DNA from 3 places in the Rhizobium sp. RCC_161_2 genome. Region 2 is predicted to be linked to each of the others. Evidence: riboswitches for the same ligand, from Rfam matches in the RefSeq annotation. Region 2 holds a riboswitch; each other region holds the start of a gene.
What was found. A riboswitch is a leader RNA that binds a small molecule or an ion and turns the genes downstream of it on or off. The one in region 2 is predicted to bind thiamine pyrophosphate.
Positions count from the first base shown of each region.

Region 1: linked by a shared signal. The riboswitch ahead of thiB (thiamine ABC transporter substrate binding subunit) and the one ahead of thiM (hydroxyethylthiazole kinase) in region 2 are both predicted to bind thiamine pyrophosphate.
Region 3: linked by a shared signal. The riboswitch ahead of thiC (phosphomethylpyrimidine synthase ThiC) and the one ahead of thiM (hydroxyethylthiazole kinase) in region 2 are both predicted to bind thiamine pyrophosphate.

Region 1 covers NZ_JBFUPL010000007.1:241,802-246,204, forward strand. Annotated here, with positions in the region: gene thiP (thiamine/thiamine pyrophosphate ABC transporter permease ThiP) at 1-782, opposite strand, end outside; gene thiB (thiamine ABC transporter substrate binding subunit) at 790-1,818, opposite strand; TPP riboswitch at 1,868-1,984, opposite strand; gene AB6803_RS19530 (MDR family MFS transporter) at 2,056-3,591, opposite strand; gene AB6803_RS19535 (MarR family winged helix-turn-helix transcriptional regulator) at 3,809-4,336, shown strand; gene AB6803_RS19540 (thiamine diphosphokinase) at 4,401-4,403, shown strand, end outside.
Region 2 covers NZ_JBFUPL010000001.1:538,256-542,658, reverse strand. Annotated here, with positions in the region: gene yghU (glutathione-dependent disulfide-bond oxidoreductase) at 1-723, opposite strand, end outside; gene AB6803_RS02385 (DUF1127 domain-containing protein) at 1,305-1,451, opposite strand; TPP riboswitch at 1,696-1,791, shown strand; gene thiM (hydroxyethylthiazole kinase) at 1,842-2,645, shown strand; gene thiE (thiamine phosphate synthase) at 2,642-3,277, shown strand; gene thiD (bifunctional hydroxymethylpyrimidine kinase/phosphomethylpyrimidine kinase) at 3,274-4,095, shown strand; gene AB6803_RS02365 (3-oxoacyl-ACP reductase) at 4,092-4,403, shown strand, end outside.
Region 3 covers NZ_JBFUPL010000006.1:176,694-181,096, reverse strand. Annotated here, with positions in the region: gene thiO (glycine oxidase ThiO) at 1-765, opposite strand, end outside; gene thiC (phosphomethylpyrimidine synthase ThiC) at 767-2,593, opposite strand; TPP riboswitch at 2,688-2,819, opposite strand; partial or broken gene AB6803_RS17415 (2-hydroxyacid dehydrogenase) at 2,885-3,076, shown strand; gene AB6803_RS17410 (alpha/beta hydrolase family protein) at 3,148-4,047, opposite strand; gene AB6803_RS17405 (LysR substrate-binding domain-containing protein) at 4,134-4,403, opposite strand, start outside.

The sequences.
Region 1 (4,403 bases), on a different contig from region 2:
ATCGCGCCGAGAATGGCGGCGGTGACGGCGATTTGCAGCAGTGACAGCGTGACGGCCCGGCCGGGATCGAAATCGAAGCGCAGCGCCTGGTAGATCGCCACCTCGATCGTGGTTGCCGCCGGGCCACCGCCGAGCGTCAGTACCAGCGTGAAGCTGGTGGCGCAGAGCATGAAGATCAGGCCGGCGATACCAGGAATGAGGCCGCGCAGCACCGGCCATTCGATGAAACGGAAGACGGAAGCGGGGCGCATGCCGAGCCCACCGGCCATCAGCCAATATTCCGCCGGCACGCGCTCCAACCCAGCCAGCATCAGGCGGGCGGCCAGCGGCAAATTGAAGAAGACATGCGCGAGCAGGATGCCCGTCAGCCCGTAAATGCTGACCGGCTGCGACAGACCGAAGCCCGTCAGCGCCTGATTGAGAATGCCCTGACGTCCCCAAATGCCGAGCAAGCCGAGCGCACCGATCAGCACCGGCAGGCCCATGGGGACGGCCATCAGCCGGATCAGCCAGAGCCGGCCGGGAAAACGCGGCTGTCGGGCTAAAGCGCGGGCGACCGGGATCGCAAGGAGGATGGAGAGCAGGGTGGAAAGCGTCGCCTGCAGCAAGGTGAAGCGCAGGACGCGGAGAAGATAGGGATCGGCAAGCGGATTGCCGCTGCCGGATCCGATGCCGGCGGCAAGCAGGGTGACGATGGCGACACCGACAAAGACAGCGATGCCGGCGAGGCTGAATGCCCCGCCGGCAATGGCATGTCGTCTCTCGGGTGCCGTCAGGATCATGTCGACGTCAGTTGGTGCTGGTGGCAGCCAGCCATTCGTCGATCCAGGCCTTGCGGTTCTTCTCGACTTCGTCCGGGCTCATCAGAAAGGTCTTGGCGGGAACGACCAGCTTGCCGAAAGCATCCGGCAGCGGCTCGGAGGTTGCCGAGACCGGCATCATCCAGTTGTTGGTCGGGATCGTGTCCTGGAAGCCCGGCGAGACCATGAACTTCAGGAAATCGCGGGCGAGATCCTTGTTCGGCGACGACTTGATCAGGCCGGCCACTTCGATCTGGATGTAATGACCTTCGGAGAAGGAGGCTGCCTGATAGCGATCGGTCTTTTCTTCGATAACGTGATAGGCCGGCGACGTCGTATAGGAGAGCACCATCGGCGCTTCGCCCTTGGTGAAGAGGCCATAGGCCTCCGACCAGCCAGGCGTCACCGTCAGGATGCGGCCCTTGAGCTTCGTCCAGGCGTCTGCCGCCTTGTCGCCATAGACCGACTTGACCCAGAGCAGCAGGCCGAGGCCCGGCGTCGAGGTGCGCGGGTCTTCGATGACGATCTTCTGCGACGGATCGCCCTCGACCAGTTCCTTCAGGCTTTTCGGCGGGTTCTTGATGGTCTGAGTGTCGTAGATCACGGCGAAATGGCCGTAGTCATAGGGCACGAAAACGTCATCCTTGAAATCGCCGGGAACCTTGAGGGCCGATGTGTCGACGCCGCTCGTGTCGAACAGGCCGGTGTCCTTGGCCTCACTGACGAGGTTGGTGTCGAGGCCGAGAACGACGTCGGCCTTGGTGCCGACACCTTCCAGCTTCAGCCGGGAGAGCAGCGCCACGCCGTCGGTGACGCTGACGTAGTTGACCGTGCAGCCGCAGGTCTTCTCGAAGGCGGCCTTGACCTTGGCGCCCGGACCCCACTCGGCGGTGAAGCTTTCATAGGTGTAGATGGTGAGCGTCTTGTCGGCGGCCTCTGCGGCCTGCGCGGCAAGAAGCGTGGTGCCGGCGGCAAAGGCCAGGCCGGCAAAGAATGTCATCAGCGATCGGTTGGGCATGGCAGCGCCTCCTCTTGGTTTCGTCTTGAACGGGAAAAGGGCGCTATGATTTCGTCACGCGTCTAATCCCTCCGCCGGTGTTAGCCGGATCAGGTTCCGCGGGTTGGCTGGTGAAAGCCTCTCAGCCAGATATCCGATTGGATACAAGGCACCCCGTTAGAGCGTTGGCAGATTTAGCCCCGTGACGAAGGGATGACAAGGGGGATGATTCCCTTGTCGATTGCGAGGATGCGCGACTTACTCGGCGGCGTGGGCAACGGCCTGGCTGTCGATCTTCTTGGTGGCGCTCGGAAGCTGGACGTTCTTCAGCGTGAGCGCTGTCAGCAGACCGGCGAAGCAGATGGCGGCGGCGGTCATAAACAGCGGGCTGAAGGCGCTGGCGTAGGCGCTGGCGACCGCTTCGCGCGTGGCGTCCGGCAGGGCGGCCATCATCTTCGGCGTCAGCTCCTTGATGTTGGGAACACCGGGGATCGAGACGCCGACATTGCCGAGCTTGGCGGCGATGATGGCGCCGTAGATGGAGATGGCGATCGAGGCGCCACCCATGCGCGACAGCGTTACGGCGCCTGTGGCCGCTCCGACGTCGCGGCTGGCGGCGGTGTTCTGGATGCCGATGACCGGCACCTGCTGGGCAAGGCCGATGCCAATGCCATGCAGCAGCATCAAGGCGCCGATAAAGGCGATCGGCGTGCCGGCATGGACCTGTGCCAGTGTGGCGAAGGCGACGGTGCTGCAGGCGGCACTGGCAATGGCAAAGGGCTTGTAGCGACCCCTCGCCGAAATCAGCCGTCCGGCCGAGAGCGAGCCGCAGACGATGCCGCCGGTCAAGAGGATGAAGAGCAGGCCGGCGACCGATGGCGACAGGCCGGTCGTCGTCTGCAAAAAGAGCGCGAAATAATTGACCATGCCGATCGCGACCGCGCCGCTGGTGATCGAGATGATCAGAAGCAGGCCGAAGGTCGGGTTGTGGAACAGCGTCAGCGGCACGATCGGCTCCGGAGCGCGGCGTTCGACGAAGACCCATGCGAGTGCTGAGAGCGCGCCGAAGGCGATAATGCCGAGGCATTGCGGCGACAGCAGCGAACCGAAGAGCTCGGTGCCGTCTGCGGCAAGCACGATGCTGGTGGTGGTGAGCGCAAGCAGGATCGCGCCGGCATAGTCGATCTTCGGCTTACGGGCCGGCTTGCGGTAGGGCAGCATGAAGGCGAGGCCGGCAAGGACAATGAAGCCGATCGGTACGTTGACGAGGAAGATCGAGCGCCAGCCGAAGAGATCGCTCATCGTGCCGCCGAGAACTGGGCCGATGGCGCCGGACGCCATCAGGACCAGGCTGGAATAGCTCTGATAGCGGGCGCGCTCGCGCGGCTCGAAAAGATCGGCGTTGACGGCGAAGATCGACACCAGGATGCCACCACCGCCGAGGCCCTGCAGGACGCGGGCGGCGATCAGCGTATCCATCGAAACAGCAAGACCGCAGACGGCCGAGCCGACGGTAAAGATCGCGATCGCGGTCATCATCACATATTTGCGGCCGAAGAGGTCGCCGAGCTTGCCATAGACCGGCATGACGGCGGACAGGGACAGCAGATAGGCAGAGCCGATCCAGCCGAAACGCTCCAGATGTCCGAATTCACCGACGATCGTCGGCAGTGCCGTCGAGACGATCTGGTTGTCGAGCGTTGCCATGAACATGGCGGTCATCAGGAAGAGAAATAGGATAAGCCGGCGGCGGTGATCCGCAACGAGCGGCGCGGGCGTAGTCTGCATGTCCATGGAACGAGAAATCCGAGCTTGCCTGGAGTGCCGCGCGTTCGACCGAACGGGCATGGGTCGCTCCAGTTCCTGAATCCGCAGCATCTTGCTTTCGGGTAGGCTATTCGAGGGCAACATGTTGCAAGGCAATATATGTGCTATTGGCATATAATTGTCAACGGCAGATGAATGCCGTTTGCATATTTTAATGTCTGCCCATCTTTGATATGCTGGCGGAATGACATCAGCAACGACCACACGAGAAATTGAAGCTACGCCGCTGCCTGAAGACGAGAACCTGCTGCGCATCGGCCAGGTGATGACGCGTATGCGCCTGATGACGGGCCGCCGCATGATCGGGCGGCTGGCGATCCAGAACGTTGCGCCGGGCCTGGAGCTTTCGCATCTCGACGTCATCGATGCTGTCAGGCGGGCGGAAGTGTCCGGTGAAGTGACCGTCGGGGCAATCGCCGAGATCCTGCGCATCGACCCCTCGCGGGCAAGCCGCATCGTGGCGGAGATGGTGACGCGCGGCGTGCTGCGCCGCAAGGCATCGCAGGCTGATGCGCGGCGCATCGTGGTGGTACTGACGACGCTCGGCCAAAGGTTGCTCGCCGAAATCCAGGCGCAGAAATTTGCCCTCATCGAAGGCATTCTCGCCGATTGGCCAGCCGAGGATATCGAGGTCTTTTCGCACCTGTTCGACCGTTTCATCGGCGGCTATGAGCATGCTTTTCAGACGCGTCTCAAGGAAACGGGAGACTGAATGGCGGCTTGGCGCTGAAGAGCGCTCTTCCTAGGGACATGTCTTTGCGCTATGGGCTTGGCACATG
Region 2 (4,403 bases):
CTGGACATTCTTGTAGTCCTGCACTTGGAGGAACTCGGCCGCGCCATACTGCCAGCCCTTCACCAAACCGCCATACCAAGGCCAGACGGCGATATCGGCGATCGTATAGTTCTTACCTCCAAGATATTCACTTTCGGCCAGACGGCGATCGAGCACGTCGAGTTCGCGCTTCACCTCCATGGCGAAGCGGTCGATCGCATATTCGATCTTCGTCGGCGCATAGGCGTAAAAGTGGCCGAAACCGCCGCCGAGATAGGGCGCGCTTCCCATCTGCCAGAACAGCCACGACAGGCATTCGGCGCGAGCCGGCTGCTCAGTCGGCAGGAAGGCGCCGAACTTCTCGGCGAGATAGGTCAGGATCGAGCCGGATTCGAAGACCCGGATCGGGGTCGGACCGCTGCGATCCAGCAGCGCCGGAATCTTGGAGTTTGGATTGACGTCGACGAAACCGCTTCCGAACTGGTCGCCTTCGCCGATCTTGATAAGCCACGCATCATACTCGGCGCCGCTATGGCCGAGAGCCAATAGCTCCTCGAGAAGGATCGTGACCTTCACCCCGTTCGGCGTTCCCAGCGAATAGAGCTGGAGGGGATGGCGGCCGACCGGAAGTTCCTTCTCATGCGTCGGCCCGGCGATCGGGCGGTTGATATTGGCAAACTGGCCTCCGTTCGCCTTGTTCCAGACCCAGATCTTCGGCGGCGTGTATTCGGCAGAATCGGTCATGCTCAAACTCCTGATTTTCGGCAGATACAACTGCGATGTACCGACCGATCTAGCGCGTTCTTCATTACGCACATAGGGGACACGATCAATTTTTACGAGAGGGCTGGATCACATTGGCGTCAGGAATTGCGCATCAGGATCTAAGTGGCTTTCCAGCCGAGCCGCTGCCGAAACTCAGCTCCGGGGCAGCGGCACGATTGATGCAGGCTCAAAACGAAAAAGCCTGCCGCGGGAGGAGGTGCGGCAGGCTTTTCGAAAAGAACCGAACAACAGCTGGGAGGAGGAGTGCTGCTGTTCCCGCAGGCGACCTTGGGAGGAGGATAAGGGCGCCTGCATCATCGAAGCTCTGCGGGAGGAGGTGCATCACTTCGATAAGTATGACTATACACTAGATCTGCTTACTTCATAGGCATTTATTTGCAAGGCAGCTATGCGTTATGCGAAAAGCAGGAAGCTTCTAGGCCACAGATCCTTCAACCGAAAGGCCGAGCTTCGCCTGGCATGCACGCAAAACAAAAGCGCCCGCTCGGGAAGAAGCAGGCGCCAGCAGAATTTCGACTGTAGATCAGCGTTTTACGCTGTTAGCGAACAACGGCCGCACGGGCGACGTTGCGGATTTCGCTGCGGCCGATGCCGAGGTCATGCAGTTCGCGCGTGGACATACGGCCCAGTTCGGCGACCGTCTGACGATACTTGAGCCAATTATTGAAAGAGCGTGCTACGTTCATGATGATCCCCTTTCCTAGGGCATTCAAAGCTGAGCTGCCGTGCTTGGCGCTCCGTTCGCTTCGATGAGTACGATATAGTGCAAAGCCTTCGGCATTTGCATAGCTAAGGTATCACTGCACCCATGCAATCGACGCATGGGTAGCGAAGCTACTCCGCCGTGCTGCTCGCCTCAGCTCACCCCGATTGCGATACGCCCGACGATTTTCTGGTGACAGCACAATCGTTCTCTGCGAGAAAGACGGAGATGAGAGACAGGGGCGTCCGTCGATGACGGGCTGAGAAGTACCCTTTGAACCTGAACCAGATCATGCTGGCGGAGGGAGTCGCTCGGGGTCCCGGCCTGTTTGCGTCGCCTCCCTTTGCGTCTCGCCCCGCCCGAAAGGCGCGATATGCAAAACCACACCACTCCAGGCAGCCTGTTGACCGCCATGCGGGCAAACCCTCCGCTGGTGCAATGCATTACCAACTTCGTCGCGATGAACATTGCGGCCAATGTGATGCTCGCCGCCGGCGCCTCGCCCGCCATGGTGCATGCCGAGGAAGAGGCTGGCGAGTTCGCCGAAATCTCCGGCGCCTTGACCATCAATATCGGCACGCTTTCCAGCGGCTGGCTGGCCGGCATGATGTCGGCGGCGCAGGCGGCAAACAAGGCGGGCAAGCCTTGGATTCTCGATCCCGTGGCACACTATGCCACATCCTTCAGGCGCCGATCGGTCGCGCAGTTGCTGGAACTGCAGCCGACAATCATCCGCGGCAATGCCTCGGAAATCATTGCGCTTGCCGGCGGCACCAGTCGTGGCCAGGGCGTCGATAGCCGCGATCCAGTCGAATTGGCAGAGGAAGCCGCCATCCTGCTGGCTCAAAAACATCGATCGATCGTTGCCGTTACCGGCGCCACGGATTTCGTCACCGACGGGAACAAGGCAAGCCGTATCGAGGGCGGTTCCCCGCTCATGCCGCAGGTGACTGCGCTCGGCTGCTCGCTCACCTGCCTCATCGGCGCCTTCGCGGCGACAAGACCGGATCAGCCACTCGCCGCAACGGTGGCGGCACTCGCCTACTTCGCCGTGGCAGGCGAACGGGCGGGCCGCCTAGCCGACGGACCCGGTTCGTTTTCATGGCGTTTCCTTGATGCGCTGACCGCGCTTGATGAAAAGGCGGTCGACAGCGAAGCAAGGATCACCTCGCTATGAAGCACTTCGATCTTTCCCTCTATCTCGTCCTCGATCCGGTGCTCTGCGCCGATACCGGCATGGTGGAAACCGCCCGCGCCGCAGTCGCCGGTGGCGCCACCATCGTGCAACTGCGCGACAAGCATGCCTCGACCGCGGGCATGATCGAAACCGGTCTGGCGCTGAAGCAGGCGCTGGCGGGCACGAGCGCACGCCTGATCGTCAATGACGATGTCGAAGCGGCAATCGCGATCGGGGCCGACGGCCTGCATATCGGCCAGGACGACATGGACGCCCTTACCGCCCGCCGCCGGATCGGCCCGGAAATGATCCTCGGCCTATCGGTGGAGACCGAGGCACTTGCTGCGGCTATCGATCCCGCCCTCGTGGACTATGCCGGGATCGGTCCGGTTTTCGCGACGCCGACAAAGCCTGACCACAAGCAACCGATCGGCTTTTCGGGCCTTGCCAGTATGATCGATCTCTGCCCCGTTCCGTCGGTCGCGATTGGCGGCTTGAAGGCCGGGCATGCGGCCGAAGCACTGTTAGCCGGTGCTGATGGGATCGCCGTCGTCTCAGCCATATGCGGCACGCCGGACCCGCAGGCCGCAGCCGCCGAGATCGCCAAAGCTATCAGGGAAGCACGCCAATGATCCGAAACGTACTCTCCATCGCCGGCTCGGATCCCTCCGGCGGCGCCGGCATACAGGCGGACCTGAAGGCATTTTCGGCGCGTGGCGTCTATGGCATGGCGGCGCTAACTGCCCTGACGGCACAGAACACGCAAGGTGTGTCCGGCGTCCACCTCGTCCCGCCGCAATTCGTTGCCGATCAGATCGAGGCCATCTTTGCCGATGTCCGCGTCGACGCCGTCAAGATCGGCATGATCGCGAACGCGGCCATCGCCGAGGCCGTCGCCGGCGCGCTCGCTCCGCATCGAGGTGTTCCGATCGTCCTCGACCCGGTGATGATCGCCAAGGGAGGTGCCGCGCTGCTCGCCGCCGATGCCGTTGATGTCCTGACCCAGCGGCTCCTTCCGCTCGCAACGCTGCTGACACCCAATCTGCCAGAAGCAGCGGCCCTTCTGCACGAACCGGTCGCTGAAAACCGCGAGGCGATGGCGCGGCAAGCTCAAGCATTGGCGAAGCTCGGGCCATTGGCCGTCCTCATCAAGGGCGGCCACCTTGATGGCGATGAGAGCCCCGACGTGCTTGCAAGCCCCGAGGGCCTGACCTGGTTCGAAGCCAGCCGCGTTCCGACCAAAAACACGCACGGAACCGGCTGCACCCTGTCCAGCGCCCTGGCCGCCGAGATCGCCAAAGGCGCCACGCTCACGGAAGCAGTCGCCACCGCCAAGCACTATCTCGCCGGCGCGGTCGCCGCAGCCGGAACGCTCTCGGTTGGCAGTGGCCACGGGCCGGTTCAGCATTTTCACGCGCTATGGCCAGCCACAGAAGGACGTACAAAATGAGCCTGCCTCTTAATCAGCAAATCGTCATCGTCTCCGGCGCTGGCCGAGGCTTCGGCGCGGCGATCGCAGCAGCCTTCGCCCGCGAAGGCGCCAAAGTCGCCATCAATTATCGCGCCAGCCGCGAACCTGCCGAAGCACTTGCCGCCCGGCTTGGCGACCATGCCCAGGCGTTCCAGGCAGATATCCGCAGCCTGGACGAAACGAAAAGACTGATAGAGGAAGTCACGGCGCATTTCGGCGCACCAACGACGATCGTCCACAATGCGCTTGCCGATTTCAGCTTCAACGGCGACGCCCGTTCGAAGCTC
Region 3 (4,403 bases), on a different contig from region 2:
CAGGGCATAGGCGGCGTTCAGCAATTCCATCAATGAACGCGCCGCGATTGGCCCGTCGAACTTGGTCTCGATCATCGTTGCGCCGACCATGAAAAGGCCGTTGCCGCGAGGCACGATATAGACGGGAATGCGTGGGTGCAGCAGCCGGACAGGCCTGATGAGTTCGACCTCATCGGTCCGAAGGTAGAGCATTTCGCCTCGCACGCCTCGCAATTCGCGGGTCTGTCCGATGCGTGCTCTGCCCGTGCAGTCGACAATATCGTCGAAATCCTGTCCGCCTGCAGTCTCGCTGACGAAGGTGACGCCTTGCCTGCCGAGCTTTTCTTGCAGTGCGCTCAACACCCGCCGCGGATCGAGATGAGCTTCGCGGGGAAAGAACAGGCCCTGCCGGAAGCGTCCGGTAAGCGCCGGTTCCAGTGTGGAAATCGCGTCTTCCTCCAGCCATTCATAACCCGTCGTGCGGCCGGCGAAGCGCTTCAGCTCACCATGATCGCGCGCCGGTGCGACCACCAGCGTTCCGTTGCGGACGATGTGTCCCGGGAGGATAGCATCCCAGCGCTCACTGGCGTCGAGGCCGCGTGAGAGCACGGCTTCCTCGGCGCTTTCACGTTCGCACCAGGGCGCGAGCATCCCGCCCGCGAGCCAGGATGCGGCGCGACCGAATCCCGGGCACGGATCGAAGACGCTCACCTCCGCACCACGCGCGCGGAGTTCATGTGCGACCGTGAGGCCGGCGACGCCGGCCCCTTTGACAAGGACGCGCATCTCAGCCGGCCGAGGGCTCGACAGCATCGACCGGCATATAGAGATCGCCACCCTCGCGGTATTTTGCCGCCATCGCCTCCAGACCTTCCTTCTGTGCCTCGGCGCGGATGTCGTGCGAAATCCGCATCGAGCAGAATTTCGGGCCGCACATGGAGCAGAAATGCGCGACCTTGTGTGCCTCTTTCGGCAGCGTCTCGTCGTGGAAGCTGCGCGCGGTTTCCGGGTCCAGCGAGAGGTTGAACTGATCCTCCCAGCGGAATTCGAAGCGGGCGCGCGACAGCGCGTCGTCGCGCAATTGCGCGGCCGGATGCCCCTTGGCGAGATCGGCGGCGTGGGCGGCGATCTTGTAGGTGATGACGCCGGTCTTGACGTCGTTGCGATCCGGAAGACCCAGATGTTCCTTCGGCGTGACGTAGCAGAGCATCGCCGTGCCGAACCAGCCGATCATCGCCGCACCAATGCCGGAGGTGATGTGGTCGTAGCCGGGTGCGATATCGGTCGTGAGCGGCCCGAGCGTATAGAAGGGCGCCTCGCCGCAGACCTTGAGCTGCTTATCCATGTTTTCCTTGATCTTGTGCATCGGCACATGGCCGGGGCCTTCGATCATCACCTGGCAATCCTTGGCCCAGGCGATCTTCGTCAACTCGCCAAGCGTTTCCAGCTCGGCAAACTGGGCCGCATCATTGGCGTCGGCGATCGAGCCGGGGCGCAGGCCGTCGCCAAGCGAGAAGGAGACGTCATAGGCGCGGCAGATATCGCAGATCTCTTCGAAATGCTCGTAGAGGAAGCTCTCGCGGTGATGATGGAGACACCACTTGGCCATGATCGAACCGCCGCGCGAGACGATGCCGGTGACGCGGTTGACGGTGAGCGGGATGTAGTGGAGCCGCACGCCGGCATGGATGGTGAAATAGTCGACGCCCTGTTCGGCCTGCTCGATCAGCGTATCGCGATAGACCTCCCAGGTCAGGTTCTCGGCAATGCCCTCAACCTTCTCCAGCGCCTGGTAAAGCGGCACGGTGCCGATCGGCAGCGGTGAGTTGCGGATGATCCATTCGCGGATATTGTGGATGTTGCGGCCGGTCGAAAGGTCCATGACGGTATCGGCGCCCCAACGTGCCGCCCAGACCATTTTCTCGACCTCTTCGGCCATCGACGAGGTGACGGCCGAATTGCCGATATTGGCGTTGATCTTGACCAGAAAATTCCGGCCGATGATCATCGGCTCGGCTTCTGGGTGATTGATGTTGGCCGGGATGATCGCACGTCCCGCCGCCACTTCCTGGCGGACGAATTCCGCCGTCACATGGTCCGGAATATGGGCGCCGAAGCTCTCGCCGTCGCGGACCATGGCCTCTGCTTGCGCCCTGCGGCCGAGGTTTTCGCGGATGGCGATAAATTCCATCTCGGGCGTGATGATGCCGGCGCGCGCATAGGCGAGCTGGGTGACGGCCTTGCCGTCCTTTGCCCGCAGCGGCTGGCGTAGCGTGGGAAATTCGGGCGTCAGCCTGTCGCCGCTGGCAAAGCCATTGTCTTCCGGGCGGACATGGCGGCCCTGATAGGCCTCGACGTCGCCACGGGCGAGTACCCAATCACGACGGAGTTCGGCAAGACCCTGCTCGATACGGATATCGGCGCCCTCGATCGTATAAGGGCCGGAGGAATCATAGACGATGACCGGCGGCTCGCCCGAGGTCGGGTGGAGGCTGATTTCGCGCATCGGTACGCGGATGTCGGGGTGGATGTCTCCGGGAATGTAGATCTTCCGGGATGCCGGCAAGGGGCCGGTGGTGACTGTCGGGGTTACATTCTTTGCGGCGATATTCATGGTTTGAGGCTCCAAGTTGCGATTGGAGACCCAGTCCTCAGCCGGAATGATGAAAAGACGCCGGCCAAGGATTCCACGCGTGAATCCATAAGCCTTTCGAGCGCTTGCACCGTCCCTACGCCAGTATGAACTGGATCAGGTTCAACGGGTCACTGCGCCACAATCGGCAAAGCCGAGTTGTCCAGCAGTATCTCAGCCCCTTGCCGGGACCCCCCTGGTGAATGTCGTGAAGGCTATGCTCTCGGTTCGGGTGATGTCAACCCCACAGGTGAAGCAATGAGACCGAAGCATGGCCGCGAGGCGCTTGATGTCTTCGAGGACGAACCCCGTGTGCCGGAGGAGCTGTTCGACGTGGACAACGTGCTTCTTGCACCGCACCTCGGCAGCGCCACACACGAGACCCGGCGGGCAATGGCCGATCTGGTGCTTGCCAATCTCGACGCCCATTTCGCCGGCATACCGCTGCCGACAGCTGTCGTCTGAAGAGCTGAAGCTGGATCTTAATGGAGAAAAGATGAGCGGACGCAACGCCGCTCATTTGATCTGTGACCTTATCAGGGATTGAATTTCTTCAGCCATTCCAGCGTTGCAGGAACCAGGTGGCTGTCGATCGTCTGCGGCCCGGTAAAGGCGTTGAAGACGTGATCCATGTCGAAAACGTCCAGACGCTCCTCGCCATCATGATAGTCGAGGAGGACCTGGCCGGATGCCGGCTGAGGCGTGACGGTCGTATCCTTGCTGCCGACAATGACTTGCAGCGGGCCGGGGTAATGCGCAATCGCCGCGATTGGGCTGGTGGTCGGCATTTCCTTGAAGAAGGACGCCTTCAGTGTGGTATCGACGCCCCAGGGCAACCTAGCGGTGATCTCCGTGTCCGGCGGGCTGGTCAATCCTTTCGCGACATTCTCTGCACCGAGGAGGTTGCCGTAGGTATAAAGCGGCGTCACCACCGGCGCCCATAAGGTCACCGATTTGACCTCCGGTCGCGCCCTGGCCACATGAGCGCCAACGAGGCCGCCCTGGCTCCATCCGAGGATAGATATCCTGGAGCCGTCGACCTTGTCGCTGGCCGTCAGCCAGTCCACCGCCGCAATGCCATCCTTGATCTGGCCGGAGAAGGTGGTGTCCGCCCATTTGCCGTCGCTCTCCCCGGATCCGCGGAAGTCGATCCTCAGGCTCGCATAACCGCTTTCGGCAAGAAGCCGGGCGCTGCGGGAAAAGACCCCGTCCTTGGTGTCCTTGATTGGCAGTTCGTCGCGCGAGCCACTAAAGCCGTGGAACATGACAACGACGGGTGCTTTGGGGTTGCTATCGATCGTCGCTAGAGTGCCGATCACCTTTTGCCCGTCGACGCTAAAGGAAACCTTCGTCTCGGCGGCGGACGCGAAACTGGAGATGGCCGCCACGGCCAGGCACACGAGCCCAAATTTGCTCGCCTTCGTCATTCCAAACATATTAAATCCTCAACGGCCACGGTGTTGCAAATACCGATGAAGACTAGAGAAAAAGGCAGTGCGGTCAAGGACAGGCCGGGGTGTTGTTACGCCGCAGTCCCACCCGTCACTTGGCGGCTTTTCCGGCTCTCATGCAGCAGCCAGTCGCGGAATGCGATGACGCTGTGTTTTTGCGACTTGCGCTCCGAATAGACGGCCCAATAGGATTCGCTGGAGCGAACGGGCTTTCCGAGAGGCAAATGCAATTCGCCGCTTTCCAGTTCCCGCTCGACATATTGCACCGGCACGACCGCGAGGCCGAGACCGCTGACGGCAGCGTTGATGAGCATTTCGCTATGGGCAAAGCGGACCCCCTG